DNA from 4 places in the Streptomyces sp. NPDC043738 genome. Region 4 is predicted to be linked to each of the others. Evidence: riboswitches for the same ligand, from Rfam matches in the RefSeq annotation. Region 4 holds a riboswitch; each other region holds the start of a gene.
What was found. A riboswitch is a leader RNA that binds a small molecule or an ion and turns the genes downstream of it on or off. The one in region 4 is predicted to bind cobalamin.
Positions count from the first base shown of each region.

Region 1 (5,001 bases), on a different contig from region 4:
GACCAGCGGGCTGTAGGCGACCGGGCCGGTGTTGTGCAGGGTCGCGGGGGATCCGGTGGGCGGCATACCGCGACGGGCCTCCTCGTAGTCGGCGGTGGATTCGGGGACCCACAGGTCGGGTTGGGGTCCCGGCCGGTGGAGCGGGTCGGTGCCCTTGGCGTCCTGGAGGTCCTTGCCGGTGCCCTGGGCCTGGCCCTGCCAGCGGTCGGCGGCGGCGAAGCCCTGGTCGACCTGGTCCTTGGCGGCGGAGTAGACGGTGATCTGGGCGCGCCGGCAGCCCGCGGGCAGATCGTCCTCGCCGTGCAGCGGGCGGGTGTTGAGCTCGGACATCTCGTAGCCGAAGGCGGCCTGGCGCAGGGTGGGTTCGGCCTCCGGGGCGGTGAGCAGCCGCAGTTCGAGGGCGGGCGGGCAGTCCGGCGGCGGGCGCAGCGCGTGCAGGGTGAGCAGTGTGGCGGCGGTGAGCGCGAGGACGGTGCCCAGCGAGAGCAGGAGCCGCAGCCGGCGCCGGAGGTGCTGGTTGAACCAGCGGCGTAAGCGGACCCGCGGCGGCGTCGGGAGCCGGACCTCTGGGGTGGCGAAGGACAGGACGACGTCGTCGAGGGTGTTCTGCTTCGCGGAGCGCGGCTCCCAGACGTCGCCCATCGGGGTCCGCTCGTCGGCGAGCCGGGTGCGCAGCTCCCGTACGAGGTCCTCGAAGGCGACGAAGCGCCGCCCGGGGATGCCGTGTTCGAGGACCTCCACCATGGCCCGGGTGAAGAGGCTGCCGCCGGCCGGTTCGTCGCCGCTGAAGATCCGGCGGTTGGGCTGGGCGGCCATCAGCAGCGACATGGGCTTGCGCAGGGAGTGGAAGGCTCCGTCGGCGTTGCCGGCGTAGCAGCACTCCAGGACGATCACGATGCGCTCGGCCCGTGCGTTGTCGAGGCAGGAGAGCACCATGTCCTGCCAGGAGACGGTGGTGTGGCTCTGCCGGGGCACGGAGGCGCCGACCATCAGCTGCAGATCGCCGCCGTCGCTGCGGACCCGGCCGTGGCCGGAGAAGTGCACCAGCAGCAGACCGCGCGCCTCGTCGGCGGCGGTCTTGAGGGCCTGTCCCAGCTCCCAGGGCTCCGTGGGGCGGCAGACCGTGACCTCGTCGGCGGTGAACAGGTCGGTGGCGGTCAGTGCCCGCCGCAACTCGGGGGCGTTGTCCTCCACCGCGGGCAGGCCGGTCAGCGTGGTGTAGTCGTGGACACAGACCAGCAGCGCCCGGTTGATCTTTCCCCGCGCGTCGTATTCGGACATCCGGGTCAGCCCTCGCCGGTGCCGCCCCCGCGCGTCGGTCCGCCCGGATCGGGGCGTTCGGTGTCGCCGACCGCCTGCAGCTCACCGCCCGTGCCGGCGTCGACGGCGGGCGCCTCGCCCTCGGCCCGCTCCTCCTTGCGGCGCCGCAGCCACTCGCGCAGGGCGATGCCCAGCCCCTTGGTGACCTCGGCGGCGACCGCGCCGACGATCACCAGGATCAGGTCGTCCACTCCCACGGCCATGTCGCCCGGTCCGGCCGGGTCGGCACCGCCGGTGCCGGCCGCTTCGTGGGCGGGGCGCGGCCGCTGCTCCCAGGCGTGTTCCCGGCGGCTCAGCCACGGTTCGCGCTCCAGCCACACCTGGAGGTCGTCGATGTCCTGCTGCGGATTGTTCGTCCCCGTGATCCTGATGCGGATCTCGTGATGACCGGCGCTCTCCGGCATCCCCCAGCCCCCTTCCGGCGGCCCCTTCGCCACCGTGCAACTGATAGTGACGTGGGATCAGGGGCACAGGCAACCGTCTGTGACGCGGCCGCCACCCTGTGGCGTGTGCCACAGCGCGTGCCACGGGGCAGCGTCGCAGGTCAAGGGTGAGTTGACGGGCCTTCGCAGGGCGTGGTGGACTGCCGGAGCCAATCGGCGACAGATGAGGAAGTCCGGTGAGAATCCGGCGCGGTCCCGCCACTGTCACCGGGGAGCGTTCCTCCAGCGAAGGCCACGGTCCGCCTCGCGTACGCCTGACGGCGTACCAGGACTGGAAGGCCGGGGGCCACGCCGATCCGGGAGCCAGGAGACTCCTGTCGCCGTCACGTCGAGCCAGGGCGCGGACCCTGAGTGAGGACATACCGCCATGCCCGGCCGCCCTTCGAGAGCACCACTGCACGGCCCCGCAGGGCCCCTTCGAGGCCTGACGGCGGCCTGACCCGATGCGCGGCGAACACGCGGGATACGCGTGCGGCGCGGCCCTGGGCTTTCTCGCCGACCTGATCGCGGCGGATCCGCGGCGCGGCCATCCGGTGGCCGCGTTCGGCCGGGCCGCGGGCGCCGTGGAGCGCCGGCTGTGGCGCGACCACCGCGGGTACGGCGCGGCACATGCCGTGCTGTGCGCGGGCGGTGCGGCCGCCGGGGCCGCCCTGCTGCGGCGCGCCGCGGGACGCTCCCGCGGGGCCCGCGTCGCGCTGACCGCGGCGACGGTCTGGGCCGTGCTGGGCGGCACCTCGCTGGGCCGGGAGGCACGGGCCGTCGGCGGGGCGCTCACGGCGGGCGACCTGGACGTGGCCCGGGAGCGGCTGCCGCATCTGTGCGGGCGTGATCCGCAGGCGCTGGACGGGCCTCAGTTGGCCCGCGCGGTGGTGGAGTCGGTCGCCGAGAACACCTCGGACGCGGTGGTGGGTGCCCTGGTGTGGGGCGCGCTCGGCGGGGTGCCCGGCCTGGTGGCGTTCCGTGCGGTGAACACGCTGGACGCGATGGTGGGTCACAAGTCGCCGCGCTACCGCCGCTTCGGCTGGGCCTCGGCCCGGCTCGACGACCTCGCCGGCTGGCCCGGCTCCCGGCTGACCGCCACCCTGGCCGTGCTCGCCGGCCCCGACCGGCGCGGCGCGCTGCGGGCCTGGCGGGCCGACGGCGGGGCGCACCCGAGCCCCAACGCGGGCCCGGTGGAGGCGTCGTTCGCGGGTGCGCTGGGCGTACGGCTGGGCGGCACGCTGGCGTACGGCGGGCGGGTCGAGCACCGCCCGGTGCTCAACGGCGGGGCGCGGCCGGTCGCGGCCGGCGACATCGAGCGGGCGGTACGGCTGTCGCGGAAGGTGAGCGCGCTGGCGCTGGCGACGACGGTGGCAGGACGGCTGGTGGCGGGCGCGGTGCGGCACAGGAGCGCGGCGGCGCGCCGCGGGAGCGGGAGGAAGAGCCGGTGAACGGGCGGAGCAAGGCGTCCGGCGGGACCGTCGGCGGGGGCCTGTTGGTGGCCGGTACGACGTCGGACGCCGGCAAGAGCGTGGTGACGGCGGGAATCTGCCGCTGGCTGGTACGGCAGGGCGTGCGCGTGGCGCCCTTCAAGGCGCAGAACATGTCGCTGAACTCGTTCGTCACGCGCGAGGGCGCGGAGATCGGCCGGGCCCAGGCGATGCAGGCCGCCGCGGCGCGGGTGGAGCCGACCGCGCTGATGAACCCCGTGCTGCTCAAGCCGGGCGGCGACCGCAGCAGCCAGGTGGTGCTGCTGGGCAAGCCGGTCGGTGAGCTCAGTGCCCGTGGCTACCACGCGGGCCGGCAGGAGCAGTTGCTCGGCACGGTGACCGACTGCCTGGCCGAGCTGCGGCGTACCCATGACGCGGTGATCTGCGAGGGCGCCGGCAGCCCCGCCGAGATCAACCTGCGGCGCACCGACATCGTCAACATGGGCATCGCCCGGGCCGCCCGGATACCGGTCGTCGTGGTCGGCGACATCGACCGCGGCGGGGTGTTCGCGTCCTTCTTCGGCACCACCGCGCTGCTGTCGAAGGAGGACCAGGCGCTGGTGGCGGGGTACCTCGTCAACAAGTTCCGGGGCGATGTGACGCTGTTGGAGCCCGGCCTGGAGATGATGCGGCGCCTGAGCGGGCGGCCGACGCTGGGCGTGCTGCCCTTCGCGCACGGGCTGGGCATCGACGAGGAGGACGGCCTGCGGGTGTCTCTGCGCGGCACGGTGCGCGAAAGCGTGGTGGCGCCGCCGCACGGCGCCGATGTGCTGCGGGTCGCGGTCGCCGCCGTACCGCTGATGTCGAACTTCACGGACGTGGACGCGCTGGCCGCCGAACCGGGCGTGGTGGTGCGGTTCGTGGACCGGGCCGAGGAGCTGGCCGACGCGGATCTGGTGGTGCTGCCGGGGACCCGGGGCACGGTGCGGGCGCTTGCGTGGCTGCGCGAGCGCGGCCTGGCGGACGCGATCGCCCGCCGGGCCGCCGAGGGCCGCCCGGTGCTGGGCGTCTGTGGCGGCTTCCAGATGCTGGGCGAGCGCATCGAGGACGAGGTCGAGTCGAAGGCGGGCACGGTCGAGGGGCTGGGGCTGCTGCCCGTACGGGTGCGGTTCGCGGCGGAGAAGACCCTCGCGCGGCCGGCCGGGCGGGCGCTGGGCGAGCCGGTGGAGGGGTACGAGATCCACCACGGCGTCGCCGAAGTGACCGGCGGCGAGGCGTTCTTCTCCGATGACGAAGGGCACGGCCTGGACGGCTGCCGGGTCGGCTCCGTGTGGGGCACGCACTGGCACGGCTCGCTGGAGAGCGACGGCTTCCGCCGGGCGTTCCTGCGGCGGGTGGCGGCCGACGCGGGGCGGGCCTTCGTGCCGGCCCCCGACACCCGCTTCGCCGCGCTGCGCGAGGAGCAGCTGGACCGGCTGGGCGATCTGATCGAGGAGCACGCGGACACGGACGCGCTGTGGCGGCTGATCGAGGAAGGGGTGCCGGAGGGGCTGCCGTTCGTGCCTCCGGGGGCGCCATGAGGGGTACGCATGGGACGGATCGGGCCGGCGACGTGGAGGATGACAAGGCATGACAACGGTGCACAACACGACCCCGCAGTACCCCTTCACCGCGGTCGTCGGGATGGACGATCTGCGGCTGGCGCTGCTGCTCAACGCGGTGAGCCCCGCGGTCGGCGGGGTGCTGGTGCGCGGCGAGAAGGGCACCGCCAAGTCCACCGCGGTGCGCGCGCTGTCGGCCCTGATGCCGGCCGTCGACGTGGTCGGCGG
Region 1 is NZ_JBWKCJ010000028.1:67,395-72,395, forward strand. Features, by position in the region: gene AC0680_RS29705 (caspase family protein) at 1-1,281, opposite strand, end outside; gene AC0680_RS29710 (hypothetical protein) at 1,287-1,724, opposite strand; cobalamin riboswitch at 1,929-2,077, shown strand; gene AC0680_RS29715 (cobalamin biosynthesis protein) at 2,207-3,193, shown strand; gene AC0680_RS29720 (cobyric acid synthase) at 3,190-4,752, shown strand; gene AC0680_RS29725 (putative cobaltochelatase) at 4,802-5,001, shown strand, end outside.
Region 1: another riboswitch for cobalamin. It lies ahead of AC0680_RS29715 (cobalamin biosynthesis protein); the one in region 4 lies ahead of nicT (Nickel transporter NicT).

Region 2 (5,001 bases), on a different contig from region 4:
CGGGCCCGGCCTCGCGCGGATAGCCGTGGGCGGCCAGTTCGCGGGCGACCTGCATGTGGGAACGGGCGGCCTCCAGGCTGATGACGTCGGCGTCGAGGTCGTCGATGGCCTGGACGATGTCGCCGAACTCGGCGTAGCACATGTGGGTGTGGATCTGGGTGTCCGGGCGGACGCCGCTGGTGGTGATCCGGAACGCCTCCGTGGCCCAGGCCAGGTAGGCGGGGCGGTCACCGGTGCGCAGCGGCAGGGTCTCGCGCAGCGCCGGCTCGTCCACCTGGATGACGGATGTGCCGGCCGCCTCCAGGTCGCCCACCTCGTCGCGCAGGGCCAGGGCGACCTGGCGGGCGGTGTCGCCCAGGGGCTGGTCGTCGCGGACGAAGGACCAGGCGAGCATGGTGACCGGGCCGGTCAGCATGCCCTTGACCGGGCGGTCGGTGAGGGACTGGGCGTAGGCCGTCCAACGCACCGTCATCGGCTCGGGGCGGGAGATGTCGCCGGCCAGGATCGGCGGGCGGACGTAGCGGGTGCCGTAGGACTGGACCCAGCCGTGCTGTGTGGCGAGGTAGCCGGTGAGCTGTTCGGCGAAGTACTGGACCATGTCGTTGCGTTCGGCCTCGCCGTGGACGAGGACGTCCAGACCGGCCTTCTCCTGGAAGGCGAGCACCTCCTGGATCTCGGCCTTGATCCGCTCCTCGTACCCGGCCGTGTCGATCCGGCCCGCGCGCAGGTCGGCCCGTGCGGTGCGCAGTTCGCCGGTCTGCGGGAAGGAGCCGATGGTCGTGGTCGGCAGCAACGGCAGGCGCAGGTGGGCGCGTTGGGCCGTGGTCCGTTCGGCGTAGGGCTGCGAGCGGCGGGCGTCGCTCTCGGTGATCGCGGCGGTCCGGGTGCGGACGGCCGGGTCGTGGGTGATGGGGGAGTGGGCCCGGGAAGCCAGGGCGGCCCGGTTCGCGGCCAGTTGGGCGGTGATGGCGCCGGTGCCGCGGGTCAGGCCCTTGGCGAGGGTGACGATCTCGGCCGTCTTCTGACGGGCGAACGCGAGCCAGCGCAGGACCTGCGGTTCGATGTCCCGCTCGGCCGCCGCGTCGAGGGGCACGTGCAGCAGTGAGCAGGAGGCCGACACATCGACCCGGTCGGCCAGGCCGAGGAGGGTGCCGAGCGTGGCGAGGGACTTCTCCAGGTCGTTGACCCAGATGTTGCGGCCGTTGACGACGCCGGCGACCAGTCGCCTGCCCGGCAGTCCGCCGACGGCCGCAAGCGCCTCCAGGTTGGCGGCGGCGGCTTCGGTGAAGTCCAGCGCGAGCCCCTCGACCGGAGCCTTGGCCAGTACGGGCAGGGCATCGCCCAGGCGGTCGAAGTAGGAGGCGACGAGCAGCTGGGGCCGGTCGGTGAGGGCGCCGAGTTCGCGGTAGGCGCGGGCGGCGCTGTGGAGCTCGGCCGGGGTGCGGTCCTGGACGAGGGCGGGCTCGTCCAGCTGCACCCACTCGGCACCGGCGGCGCGCAGATCGGCGAGGACCTCGGCGTACACGGGCAGCAGGCGGTCCAGGAGGGTCAGCGGGTCGAAGCCGGCGGCCACGCCGGGCGCGGGCTTGGCCAGCAGCAGATAGGTGACGGGACCGACCAGGACCGGCCGGGCCGTCAGACCCAGTGCCAGGGCCTCCGTCAGCTCGGTCACCTGCTTGGTGGAGTCGGCGGTGAACGTCGTGTCAGGGCCCAACTCGGGCACCAGGTAGTGGTAGTTGGTGTCGAACCACTTGGTCATCTCCAGTGGCGCGACATCCTGCGTGCCACGCGCCATGGCGAAGTAGCCGTCGAGCGGATCGGCCGCGACGGCGGCCCGGTGGCGGTCGGGGATCGCGCCGACCATGACGGTGGTGTCCAGGACGTGGTCGTAGTACGAGAAGTCGCCGGTCGGAACCTCGTCGAGGCCGGCTCCGGCCAGCTGCTGCCAGCTGGTGCGGCGCAGTTCGGCGGCGGTGGCGCGGAGGGCGTCGGCGGTGACGCGGCCCTTCCAGTAGCCCTCGATCGACTTCTTCAGTTCCCGGTCGGGGCCCTGGCGCGGGTAGCCGTACACGGTGGCCCGTGCTGCCGCGGCCGCGGACTTGGTGTTCACGGAGATCTCCTTCGCGAGACGAATCCCTGAGATCCCGGCGACGGGACGAAGGCGCGAAGGGGTGGCAGACCAGGCGGTACGACCTCGCGCGGCATGGCGCGGTGCTCCGCCTGGTGTGTACGCCGACCCGCCCTCGAGGTCACCGGGATGTCCGGATGCGAGTCGTTCGCACCCGGGCAGATGGCAGGTCTTCGGACTCGCGGGCACGTCCTCACGGGGGAGGACACCTAATGGCCGTCGCTTCCCAGGCCCTCTCGTCGGACCCAGTGCGTATGACGGCGGTCGTTCCCGCTCACCGCTGCGGGGCAGTCCCGGATTCCCACCGGGTTCCCTCTTGCGACGCATCCCGCCTGGCGGACGGGGCGAACCAGCTGCACTGGTCAGCCTAAGGGCCGTCCGGTGATGCGGTACGTCCAGGTCGATCATTCGGAAGGTGAGGTGAGACACGCGGTCGGCAGGTGTGAGGCACGACGAGGGCGGGAAACGCCGCACATGCGTTTCCCGCCCTCCTGTGAGCAGCCGCCGGAACCCTCCACCGGCGGTGCGGTCCGGGCCCCTCAGCCCGGCCGGACCAGATCCCTCAGTTCTGGTCGTACTGGTGGAACCCCCGGCCGGCCTTGCGGCCCAGCAGCCCCGCCTCGACCATCCGCTGGAGCAGCGGGGGAGGGGCGTAGAGGGGTTCCTTGAACTCGTCGTAGAGCGACTCGGCGATCGAGGCGACGGTGTCCAGCCCGATCAGGTCGGCGAGTCTGAGCGGCCCCATGGGGTGGGCGCAGCCCAGCTCCATGCCGGTGTCGATGTCCGCTGCGGTGGCGAAGCCCGACTCCGCCATACGGATCGCCGCGAGCAGATACGGGACGAGCAGCGCGTTGACGACGAAGCCGGCCCGGTCCTGGGAGCGCACGACCGTTTTGCCCAGGACGCCGGTGGCGAACTCCGCCACGAGGGTGACCGTTTCCGGGGCCGTGTGCAGGGAGGTCACGATCTCCACCAGCGGCAGCACCGGGACGGGGTTGAAGAAGTGCAGTCCCACGACCCGGTCGGCGCGGCCGGTGGCCATGCCCAGGCGCATGACGGGGAGGGAGGAGGTGTTGGTCGCCAGCACCGCCCCGGGATCCTCGACGATCTTGTCCAGCGCGGCGAACACCTCCGTCTTGGCGTCGGCGTTCTCGACCACGGCCTCGATGACCAACTGCCGGTCGGCCAGGTCCTCCAGGCTGCCGGTGAACCGCAGGCGGGCGAGTGCCCGTCGGGCCGCGGCCGGCTCCAGCTTCCCCCGTTGGACGGCGCGTTCCAGCGAGGCGGCCACCCGCTCCCGCGCGGCCCGGGCGGCCGTGGCGTCGGCCTCACAGACCACGGTGTCGAGACCGGCCCGCGCACACACCTCGGCGATGCCCGCGCCCATCTGGCCGCCGCCGACCACCCCGACGCGCCGGATGCCCGCGCTCATGACCGGGTCTCCCCATTCCGCACGAGGTGGCGGGAGTAGGCGTCCGGAGTGAAGAAGCCCGGCAACTCGCGGGCCAGCGCGTTGCGTTCGAACAGATCCCGCACCGCGTCGAGGTCTGCCCACGGGTACTCGGCGCCGAGCGCGGCGAGTTCCTCGTCGAGCAGCCGCAGGACCGTCTCGCGGTCGACGACCCGGTGGCGCAGCCACTGCCAGATCTGCACGCGGGCGATCTCGGCGGTGGCGGCGTCCTCCATCAGGCCGTACAGGGCGACCGCCCCCTGGCCGCGCAGCCAGGCGGCGAAGTAGCGCAGGGCGACGGCGACGTTGGCGCGTATCCCCTCCGCCGTGGGCGGACCGCTGATGCGGCGCACCGAGAGCAGGTCCGCGGCGCTCACCGCCACGTCGTCGCGGGTACGGTCGATCTGGTGCGGCCGGTCGCCGAGAACGCCGTCGAACACCTCGCGGCACAGGGGGACGAGGCCGGGGTGGGCCACCCAGGAGCCGTCGAAGCCGTCCTCGGCCTCGCGCTCCTTGTCCAGCCGGACCTTGGCCAGCGTCGCCTCGTCGGCGGCCGGGTCTTTGCTCGGCACCCGCGCCGCCATGCCTCCGATCGCAGGGGCGCCCCGCTTGTGGCAGGTGCGCACCAGCAGTTCGGTGTACGCCCGAAGGAAGGGCGCGGTCATGGTCACCTTCGCCCGGTCCGGCAGCAGGAAGCCGGTGCGGTGCCCCAAGGTCTTGATCAGGCTGAACAGGTAGTCCCGGCGGCCGGCGTTGAGGCCGGAGCTGTGCTCGCGCAGCTCGTGGAGGATCTCCTCCATCTCGAAGGCGGCGGTGATCGTCTCGATGAGCACGGTGGCGCGGATCGTGCCGCGGGGGATGCCGAGCAGCTCCTGGGCGAGGACGAACACGTCGTTCCACAGCCGGGCCTCGTAGCGGTTCTCCAGCTTCGGCAGGTAGAAGTACGGGCCGTGGCCGGCGTCGATCTGGCGCTGCGCGCAGTGGAAGAAGTAAAGGCCGAAGTCGACGAGCGCGGCGGGCACCGGTCCGCCGGCGAACTCCAGGTGCCCCTCGTCGAGATGCCAGCCGCGCGGTCGGACGACGATGGTGGCGAGCCGGTCGCGGTCGGCGAGCCGGTACTCCTTGCCGTCGGCACTGGTGAAGTCGATGCGCCGGTCGATGGCGTCGAGCAGGTTCAGCTGGCCGCCGATGACGTTCTCCCAGGTGGGGGCGGTGGCGTCCGCGAAGTCCGCCATCCACACCTGGGCGCCGGAGTTGAGCGCGTTGACCGTCATGCGCCGGTCCGGCGGGCCGGTGATCTCGACGCGGCGGTCGGTCAGGCCCGGAGCCGGCGCGGCCACCCGCCATGACGGGTCGGCGCGCACGGCGGAGGTGACCAGCGGGAAGTCGAGCGGGGAACCGGCGGCCAGGCGCAGGGCCTGCC
Region 2 is NZ_JBWKCJ010000007.1:87,116-92,116, reverse strand. Features, by position in the region: gene metE (5-methyltetrahydropteroyltriglutamate--homocysteine S-methyltransferase) at 1-2,110, opposite strand, end outside; cobalamin riboswitch at 2,276-2,497, opposite strand; gene AC0680_RS12235 (3-hydroxybutyryl-CoA dehydrogenase) at 2,691-3,560, opposite strand; gene aceB (malate synthase A) at 3,557-5,001, opposite strand, start outside.
Region 2: another riboswitch for cobalamin. It lies ahead of metE (5-methyltetrahydropteroyltriglutamate--homocysteine S-methyltransferase); the one in region 4 lies ahead of nicT (Nickel transporter NicT).

Region 3 (5,001 bases), on a different contig from region 4:
CACCGCCTCCTCGAAGAGCTGACGGCTCAGGTACAGCCGCGCCTCGGGGGAGTTGATGTGCTTGTAGAGCGTCAGCACGAGGTTGTTGGCGACGATCGAGTCACCGGTCGCGAAGAACGCGACCAGCCGGCCGATCATGTGCTGCTCGCCCGGCGAGAGCTTGGCGAGGTCGGCGACGTCGGAGTGGAGGTCGACCTCCTCCACGGTCCAGGTGTTCTTGATCGCGTCGCGGTAGCGGTCGTAGAACTCCGGGTACCGCATGGGCCGCAGGGTCAGCTCGAAGCCCGGGTCCAGAAGGTTCTTCTCACCGGTGGTGGCGGTGTGCGTCGCCGAAGCGCTGGTTTCGGTGGTCATTACTGGCAGGCCTCGCAGGACTCGGGGTTTTCCAGGGAGCAGGCGACCGCCTCGGGGTCGGTGGCCTGCTGCGGGACGGGTACGGGGACGGTGCCGCCGGCGGCCGCGGTGCCGCGGGCCGACTGGGCGATCCGGGTCGCCGGCCGCGAACGCAGGTAGTACGTCGTCTTGATGCCGCGCTTCCAGGCGTAGGCGTACATCGAGCTGAGCTTGCCGATGGTCGGCGACGCCATGAAGAGGTTCAGCGACTGGCTCTGGTCGATGAAGGGCGTACGGGCCGCGGCCATGTCGATCAGGGCGCGCTGCGGGATCTCCCAGGCGGTGCGGTACAGCGCCCGGACCTCCTCGGGGATCCAGTCGACGTCCTGCACCGAGCCGTTCGCCTCGCGCAGCGCGTCACGGGTCCGCGCGTCCCACAGCCCCAGGGCCTTGAGCTCCTCGATCAGATACGCGTTGACCTGGAGGAACTCACCCGACAGCGTCTCGCGCTTGAAGAGGTTGGAGACCTGCGGCTCGATGCACTCGTACACGCCCGCGATCGAGGCGATGGTCGCGGTCGGCGCGATCGCCAGCAGCAGCGAGTTGCGCATCCCGGTCGTGGCGATCCTGGTGCGCAGCGCCGCCCAGCGGTCCGCCCAGCGGGGCTCGGCGTTGGGGTAGTGGTCGGGGTGCAGCACACCGCGGGCGGTGCGGGTCGCCGACCAGGCCGGGTGCGGGCCGTGCCGCTCGGCGAGAGCGGCGGACGCCTCGTACGCGGCGAGCATGATCCGCTCGGAGATCCGGGTCGACAGCTCCCGCGCCTCGGCCGAGTCGAAGGGCAGCCGCAGCCGGAAGAAGACGTCCTGCAGGCCCATCAGGCCCAGACCCACCGGGCGCCAGCGGGAGTTGGAGGCCCCGGCCTGCTCGGTCGGGTAGAAGTTGATGTCCACGACCCGGTCGAGGAAGGTGACGGCGGTACGGACCGTGGCGTCCAGCTTCTCCCAGTCCATCGCCTCCTCCCAGCCGGCGGCCTCGTTGCCCAGGTGGGCGGCGAGGTTGACCGACCCCAGGTTGCAGACCGCGGTCTCCCCGTCGTCGGTCACCTCCAGGATCTCCGTGCACAGGTTGGAGGAGTGCACGACCTGGCCGGGCTCGGCGGTCTGGTTGGCGGTGCGGTTGGCGGCGTCCTTGAACGTCATCCAGCCGTTGCCGGTCTGCGCCAGGGTGCGCATCATGCGGGAGTACAGCACCCGGGCCGGGATCTGCTTGAGCGCCCGGCCCTCGGCCTCGGCCCTGCGGTAGGCGGCGTCGAACTCCTCGCCCCACAGGTCCACCAGCTCCGGGGCGTCCGAGGGGGAGAACAGCGACCAGTCGGCGTCCGCCTCCACCCGGCGCATGAACTCGTCCGGGATCCAGTGCGCGATGTTCAGGTTGTGGGTGCGGCGGGCCTCCTCACCGGTGTTGTCGCGCAGCTCCAGGAACTCCTCGATGTCGGCGTGCCAGGTCTCCAGGTAGACGCAGGCGGCGCCCTTGCGCCGGCCGCCCTGGTTCACGGCCGCGACCGAGGCGTCCAGGGTGCGCAGGAAGGGCACGATGCCGTTGGAGTGCCCGTTGGTGCCGCGGATCAGCGAACCGCGGGCGCGGATACGGGAGTAGGACAGGCCGATGCCACCGGCGTGCTTGGACAGCCGCGCCACCTGGTGGTAGCGGTCGTAGATCGAGTCCAGCTCGTCCAGCGGCGAGTCCAGCAGGTAGCAGGACGACATCTGCGGGTGGCGGGTGCCGGAGTTGAACAGCGTGGGGGAGGAGGGCAGGTACGACAGCGAGCTGGTGAGGCCGTACAGCTCGGCGACGTCGTCCAGGGCGCGCTCGCTGCCGTCCTCGGCGAGGCCGCAGGCCACCCGCAGCAGGAAGTGCTGGGGCGTCTCGACGACCTGGCGGGTGGTGGGGTGGCGCAGCAGGTAGCGCGAGTGCAGCGTGCGCAGCCCGAAGTACCCGAACCGGTCGTCGGCCCCGTCGGCGAGCGCCTGGTCGACCAGGGCGTCCAGCCGGGCGGCGTGGGTCCGTACGAACTCCGCGGTCTCGTCGGCGATCAGCCCCTCGCGGTGGCCGACTTCGACGGAGGCGGAGAAGGCGACCGCCCCCTGTTCGGCCGCCTCCTCCGAGATCGAGAGGGTGAGCAGCCGCGCGGCGAGCTTGGAGTACTGCGGCTCGTCACCGATCAGCCCGGCCGCGGCCTCGATGGCCAGCGACCGCAGTTCGGACTCGCCCGCGCCCTCGTACCGGCCGCGCAGGGCGGCGGCGGCCACCTTGCCGGGGTCGGTCGCGGTCAGGTCCTCGGTCAGCTTCGTCAGGGTGCGCAGCAGCGCGACGCCCGGACCGTCCTGCCCGGCCTCGCCCGGACCGCCGGCGGGCGTGGTCACCGCAGGCTGCACGACCTCGGCGTCTGACGCGGGTTCCGTTGGCGCGATGGTCACGTGATGCTCTCCCTCACTCGGCGGGGGCCAGGAGGGGCGGGGCGCGACGGCCGCACGCGCGCGTGCGGCACCCCGTGACGGCCAGGGGTGCGCGGGCACACCGCGCGGCGTCCACCGGCCCAACCCTCGGGGCCCGGACGTATCGACGTCCGCACCGATGGCGGTGCGGGCGTACCGTCGGCAGGTCCTCGGACTTCACGGGCGCGCGGCAGGGCCCTCATCGGGCCACTGGGCGCGCTCTTACACCGTTGCGGGACAGTTCCGGATTCCCACCGGATTCCCCTGCGGCGACAGCGAGGACGAGCATACATCTTGTGCTGCTCCCCGCGTGCACCCCCACATCTTGTGTCGCCACCTCATACCACTCCGACAGGTGTGCGAAGTGCCAGGGGGCGGGGGAGCGCCCGGAACGGCCCTCAGGCCGGGCCTGGAGCGCCTTTCAGGCCACGTCCCGCGCGAACGCCCAGAGAGTGATCCCCGGTACCGGTTCCCAGTCCCGCTCTTCCGCGCGCGCGAACCCCAGCCTGCGGTAGAGCCGGTGCGCGGGCAGTACGTGCCGCGGCGTGGACAGCACCATGCCGCTCAGCCCGAGTGCCCGCGCCCGCTCCAGACACGCCGCCACCAACGCCTCCCCGACCCCTCGTCCGCGCCCCTCGGGCCGCACCGCGAGCATCCGGAACTCGCCCTCCCCGGGCCCCGCCAGCTCCGCATACGGACTCCCGTACGCGGAGAAGGTGACCGTCCCCACCACCCGCTCGTCCGGCCCCTCCACGGCCACCAACACCTCGGCCTGCTCCGCCCGTTCCGCCACCTCCCGCAGCTTCGCCGCGTAGGCGTCGCGCTCCCCGGATACCAGCAGCCCATCGGCCAGATAGACCGCCACCAGCAACTCCCCGACCGCACCGAACTCCGCCTGGCGCACGGGCCTGATCGTGATGTCCATGGGGTCAAGTGTGGGGGGCGGGGCCGACGGCGGGGTGGGTGTCGGCGGGCTCGGCTATCGTCGGTTCCGCACCTCCCTGCTCCGCCCGTTGGAAGAAGGAGAAGGCCCGATGACCGCGCTTGCCGACCGGCCACACGTCATGGAGACGGAGCACTTCGAAGAGGCCGCCCGGATACTCAGCCGCCTGGAGAAAGGCGCTCGGCTGGAATTCATCGACGGGAAGGTCAGGAGCAAGCCGATGCCGGACGGGGCCCACGGGCGCATCATTCAGTGGCTGACGCGCATCTGTTTGCAGCAGCGGCCCGAACTCTGGCTCAACCCCGACCAAGGTCTCAAGGTGCAGGAGTACCGCGCAGGCCGCGCCCGGCCGGACGGCACGCTCGCACACATGGACGCCTTCAACGTCTCGGGCGAGTGGGCAGACCCCGATGCCGTACTCATGGTCGTCGAGGTGACCTCCCACGACTCCGACACCCATCAGCGCGACAGGGTGGAGAAGCCTCGCGCCTATGCGGAGACCGGTATCCCGCTCTATCTGCTGATCGACCGGCAAGCTTGCGAGGTATTGGTCCACAGCCAGCCTGACGGGGTCCGCTACGAGACGGTCAACACCGTTCCCTACGGCAAGCCCCTGCTTCTGCCCGACCCGGTGAACATCACCCTTGAAACCGAGGCTCTGAAGGACTGGGCGGACTGACCGCCCCACCTCCGACAAGCGAACGGGCCGCCGCGCCCAGGAGGAGCGCGACGGCCCGTAGCCGCAAGCGAGCCGGTGGCGTCAGTGCCCCGCCGGTGCCCCCGCCGTAGCAGGCGGCAGCTCCGCCGAGACGCCCTCGTCGCCGGCGTCCGCGGTGTAGTCGCCGGGGCTGGTCTCGTCGACGCCCTCAGGGGCCTTCATGGCCTTCAGGGCGAACGTCAGCACGACCGTCACCACGACGTTCAGGACGAAGGCGGTCAGGCCGATGTAGCCGATCTCGCCGATGCCGGGGATCTCCTTGCTGGAGCCGCCGAAGTGGGCCTGGGTCGGGCTGGCGACGCCGTACGCCGCGAGCGTGCCGTAGAGCATGCCGGCCGCCCAGCCGGTCAGCAGCGCCCAGCGGTGGAACCAGCGGGTGAACAGGCCGCCGACCAGGGCCGGCATGGTCTGCAGGATCCAGATGCCGCCCAGCAGCTGGAAGTTGATCGCGACGGTCTTGTCCATGGTGAGGACGAAGATCAGGGCGCCGACCTTGACCAGCAGGGAGACCA
Region 3 is NZ_JBWKCJ010000040.1:22,788-27,788, forward strand. Features, by position in the region: gene AC0680_RS34325 (ribonucleotide-diphosphate reductase subunit beta) at 1-354, opposite strand, end outside; gene AC0680_RS34330 (ribonucleoside-diphosphate reductase subunit alpha) at 354-2,810, opposite strand; cobalamin riboswitch at 2,973-3,123, opposite strand; gene AC0680_RS34335 (GNAT family N-acetyltransferase) at 3,250-3,753, opposite strand; gene AC0680_RS34340 (Uma2 family endonuclease) at 3,863-4,450, shown strand; gene mctP (monocarboxylate uptake permease MctP) at 4,532-5,001, opposite strand, start outside.
Region 3: another riboswitch for cobalamin. It lies ahead of AC0680_RS34330 (ribonucleoside-diphosphate reductase subunit alpha); the one in region 4 lies ahead of nicT (Nickel transporter NicT).

Region 4 (5,001 bases):
GCCCTAGGGCCTGCCCCATCGGACACCCCTGGCCCAGCCGGTAGGTGTCCTCGAGTTCCTGCCGGGCGCCAGGCGGCGGCGCATCCGTGACCTGGCGGCCTCCTTCCCCGAGCCATCGGCCTGGTGGCCCGGCCTCTCCTGTCAAGGAGCAGGTTCGAATCCTGTCGTGCCCACCAGTGGTGGACCGCGAGGTCAGTGGCCCCCGACTCGGTTGAGTCGGGGGCCGTTTTCGTGCCCGGTGGCGGTGGGGTGGCGCGGGTGGGAGCGCTCCGGGGGCTGCTGGGGGGACTGCTGGGGGGCTGTTGTTTGTGGTGTGTGGGGGTGTATCGTCGGTTGTAGTTTGAACTTTCAAGTAAGTGTGGCGAATGATCCACGCGGTGTCGTGGTGGAAGATCGGAGAGCGGGTTCATGGCCGTACGACGGCTCAATCACGCGGTGTTGTACGTCCGGGACGTGGCGCGGGCTGTTGCTTTTTACGGTGAGGCGCTGGGGCTCACCGTGGATGTGGAGATACCGGGGCGGGCGGCCTTCCTCAGTGCGCCCGGCTCGCTGAACGATCACGACCTGGGGCTGTTCGCGGTGGGGGCGGACGCGCCGGGGCCGGAGACCGGACGGGTCGGGCTGTACCACCTGGCCTGGGAGGTCGGCACGCTCGGCGAACTCGCCGCGACCGAGGCGCGGCTCGGTGAGCGCGGCGCACTGGTCGGCGCCACCGACCACCTCGTCTCCAAGTCCCTGTACGCCAAGGACCCGGACGGCAACGAGTTCGAGGTGATGTGGCGGGTTCCGCGGGAGGACTGGCCGGGGCCGGAGGAGGCGGACCGGCTGCGGCCGCTGGATCTGGCGGTGGCGCTCAGGCGCTGGGGGCCGGACCTGGTGACGGGCGCCGCGGCCGGCTCGGCCACGTGAGGTGAGGCGCGGCCCGCGCGCCGTGCCTCAGGAGTCCGACGCCGCTGCCGCCCGCTCTGCCGCCTTCGCCCGGTCTGCCGCCTCCGCGCGCTGCGCCCAGCGCTTCTCCACGCCGCTCAGTCGCCAGTACGCCAGCGCCGCGGCCCACACCACGACGAACAGGCCGACGATGATGAAGCCGACATTGTCGAGGTCGAGGGTGGAGATCCAGCCGGTCAGCGGGTCGTCGAGGGCGAGTTTGTCGTGCAGCACGGTCACCAGCTCGATCGTGCCGATGAAGAAGGCGACGGCGATCGACAGTCCGGTGATGGTGAGGTTGTAGTAGACCTTGCGCACCGGGTTGGAGAACGCCCACTGGTAGGCGAAGTTCATGAACGTGCCGTCGAGGGTGTCGAACAGGCTCATCCCGGCGGCGAACAGCAGCGGCAGGCACAGGATCGCGTACCACGGCACGCCGGCCGCGGCGCCGCTGCCCGCCATCACCATCAGGGTCACCTCGGTCGCGGTGTCGAAGCCGAGCCCGAAGAGGAAGCCGAGCGGGAACATCTGGCCGGGGCGCGAGATCGAGCGGGTGAAGCGTCCCAGGAAGCGGTTCATGAAGCCGCGCGAATCGAGGCGCTGCTCCAGCTCGGCCTCGTCGTACCGGCCGTCGCGCATACCGCGGAAGACCCGCCAGATCCCGGCCAGCGCGATGAGGTTGAGGGCGGCGATGAGGTAGAGGAACGTCCCCGAGACCGTGGTGCCGATGGTGCCGAGGATCTGGTGGGTACGGGATTCGTCGTTGAGCAGGGTGCCCGCGAGCTGGGCGCCGCCCGCCACCAGGGCGGCCATCGCGACCACCACGCTGGAGTGGCCGAGCGCGAACCAGAAGCCCACCGAGACCGGCCGCTTGCCGTCGGCCATCAACTTGCGGGTGGTGTTGTCGATCGCGGCGATGTGGTCGGCATCGAAGGCGTGCCGCATGCCGAGGGTGTATGCGGTGATGCCGAGTCCGGCGCCGAAGACCTGGCTGCCCACGGAGTAGTGGTGCGGGACGACGAGCAGGAAGAGCACGCCGAAGGCGACGACGTGCAGGCCGGCTATGACGGCCATCAGGCCGGCGGTACGGAGGGTGTCCTGCCGGCGCCAGCGGAACGCGGCGGGGGCAGGGGTGTTCGGGGTATCGGTGGACAGGGCCATCCGGCGGTCACGCTCCAGCACCTCGTGGATCAGTTCGTGAGATGCCGTGGCCGGTCTCCTGGCTTACGGGTGCACGCGTCCGTCCCCGCCTTCCCGGCCGCGGGCTGCGGTCAGTGGCGCCGTACGCGCGCCGTGCGCATACGGAAAGGGCTGGAAACTCCCCGATCACAGTGGCGAGGGCCGCTCCGGCCTGGGACACAAGGTCCGGCACCGGTCTTCCCGAACACCACGGCTCGATCACTCTATCTGCCGAGGAGGGCGGGTGTGCCGAGGAGGACGGGGGGAGGTGCGGGCCAGTGGCAGTGGACTCGCGGCCGGTGGTCGCCGGGAGGGCCGGCGCTCCGCTTCGGGGTCGGTGGGCCAGGGACGCCGGGTCAGTAGTCCAAGGACGAGAGGAAGGCGTGCAGTTCGCGGTCGAAGAGCCCGGTGTTCTCCAGATTGACCATATGGGCCGCGCCCGGTATTCGGACTCTTCGGGCGCCGGGGACGGCCAGCGCTATGGCATGGGCGTTGGCGGAGATGTCCGCACTGTCGAGGTCGCCGTCGAACACGACCGTCGGCACCCGGATCTCGCCCAGGCGGTCCGCGGCCCCGACCTCAAGGGGCATCCCGGCGCCCAGCCCATCGGCATGCACCTCCACATTGGCCGCGGCCGAGGCGCGCATCCGCTCGCGGAACCCCGGGTGCACGGCGGATGGTTCGCGATGCGGACCGTCCACCCACATCCGCAGGAAGTGCTCGACATAGCGATCCGCGCCGTCCGGTGCGCCGATGGCCGCGACCTGCTCCTTGATGTGCTCCAGCACGAAGGGGTCGGTGAAGGGGCGGCCGCTGATGCCGGGGGAGGCGAGCGCGAGGGCCGTCACCCGGTCCGGGTGGGCTATCGCGGTGTCGAGGGCGACCCGCGAACCGTGTGAGAGGCCGACGAGGACGGCGCTGGGGGCGTCGAGCGCGTCCAGGAGGGTGCACAGGTCGTCGTGGTTGGCGTAGTCCCCGTCCACCGTGGAGGACAGGCCGTGGCCGCGGAAGTCGTAGCGGATCGCGCGGAGGCCGGAGTTCACCAGCCAGGTGAACTGTTCGTCCCACATGTGCTGGTCGAGCATGCCGCCGTGCAGCAGTACCACCGCGGGGCCCGAGCCGGCCGTCTCATAGAACAGCTCGCCGTCGTCGACCGGCACGAGGCCGTTGTCGACCTCGGACCAGTCGGTGATTGCTCGGGTCATGCTCCGGACCGTCCTTTGTGCGTGGAGTGCGTGGAGTGCGTGGGGGATGGGGGCGGGTGGGGTGATTGGGGTTGGTCAGGCGAGCTTTGTGACGTTGTTGGTGGTGGTGGCGTGTGTGTTGTTTCTGTTTTTGATGCCGGTGTTGTCGTTACTGCCGCTGGTGTCAGTTTTATCCGGTGGACTGTGTGAGCCGTTCGCCAGGTGCCGGAATTCCTCACCGAGTCGGTCGAGCACGTGCAGGGCCGTGCGGACGTCCTCGGCGGGCAGGTCGGCCAGCCGCTGTCGCAGCTCCCTCGCCTCGAACTCCTGGATCCCGCGTATCGCCGCCGCGCCCTCGGTGGTGAGCTCGATCAGGGAAGAGCGGCGGTGTGCGGGGTTGGGGGCCGTCACGACCAGGCCCAGCTCCGCGGCGTGGTTCACCCAGCGCTGCACCGGCTGTCTGTCGAGCCCCATCGAACGGGCCAACTGCGGCACGGTCCTGGGCCCTTCGCTGCGCAGGGCGTCCAGCAGCGCGTGTTCACCGGCGGTCATGCCCGTGCCCGTCAGCTCGCGCTCCACCGCGCGGACGACCGTCCGGTGCAGCGGCCATAGGCGTCTGATGACGCCGTACAGCAGGTCCTCGGCGGTAGTGGGTCCATCGGCGCCCACCCTGTCGGCGTCGCGCGCGGTGGAACTGTGCGCTCCGGCGCCGTTTTCGCCGGTGTCATGCTCTGCGGCATCCCCCTCATTGACACTCATGATGTCATGATGACATCGGTGATGTCGTTTGGGAAGGGGCTTGGCGCGGAAAGGAGTTGATGGCGGAAGGAGCTGAGGAGGGAGAGGAGCGGTGAGCAGTGCCGCGGGTGACGGGCGCGGCGGGGAGCGTGCGGGCGATGTGTGATGGGTGAGGGAGAGCGTGAGGGCGGATGAAGGTCGGTCTGTTGCGTGCGGTCGGGGTGGTCACGGCGGTGTACAGGGTGGCGGTGACGGCGGTGCCCGATCTGCTGGCGCGGCCTTCGGGGCTGGTCGACGGTGAGGGAAGGGTCGAGCCGGCCACCCGGATCTCGTTGCGCCCGCTGGCCTGGCGGGAAGTGGCCAGCGGGCTCGCACTCGCGCTGGCGCCCGAGGGTCCGGCGCTGCGCACCGCCGCGTACATGAGGATCGCGGCGGATCTCGGGGACGCCGTTCTGGTCGGTGCGACGCTGCCGGGCCGGGACCGGAGGGGGAGGGCGGCCGCGGCGTCCGTGGGATGGGGTGCGCTGTCGGTGGTCGGTCTGCTGGTCGGCGGGCGGCGACAGGGGGGCAGCCGCCGGACGGGGGTCAGTCGTCGGACGGGGGCGGGGCCGTTTCGGGGGCGAAGGAGATGACGAGGTCGGCGCGGTCGCGAGTCGCCGCCACGACGCGGGCGTTGGTCTCGTCCGAGGCGTGCACGAACCGTTCGGCGTCGGCGCGTGGGCGCCCGAAGCGCTCATGGCGGTCGATCAGCCGCCGGATCCGCTCCGGGCCGTCCAGCTCCACGTACCAGACCTCGTCGAGCAGCGCGCGGACCCGTGGCCAGGGCGCTGAGTCGAGAAGGAGGTAGTTGCCCTCGGTGACGACGAGCGGGATGTGTGGTGCGACGGCGATGCTGCCGGCGACCGGCTCCTCGATACGGCGGTCGAAGGCCGGGGCGTAGACGGTGGTGTCCGGCTCCGGGGTGCGCAGGCGC
Region 4 is NZ_JBWKCJ010000018.1:141,178-146,178, forward strand. Features, by position in the region: gene AC0680_RS23525 (VOC family protein) at 409-909, shown strand; gene nicT (Nickel transporter NicT) at 937-2,088, opposite strand; cobalamin riboswitch at 2,120-2,334, opposite strand; gene AC0680_RS23535 (alpha/beta fold hydrolase) at 2,463-3,311, opposite strand; gene AC0680_RS23540 (MarR family winged helix-turn-helix transcriptional regulator) at 3,387-4,049, opposite strand; gene AC0680_RS23545 (hypothetical protein) at 4,220-4,660, shown strand; gene AC0680_RS23550 (nucleoside/nucleotide kinase family protein) at 4,614-5,001, opposite strand, start outside.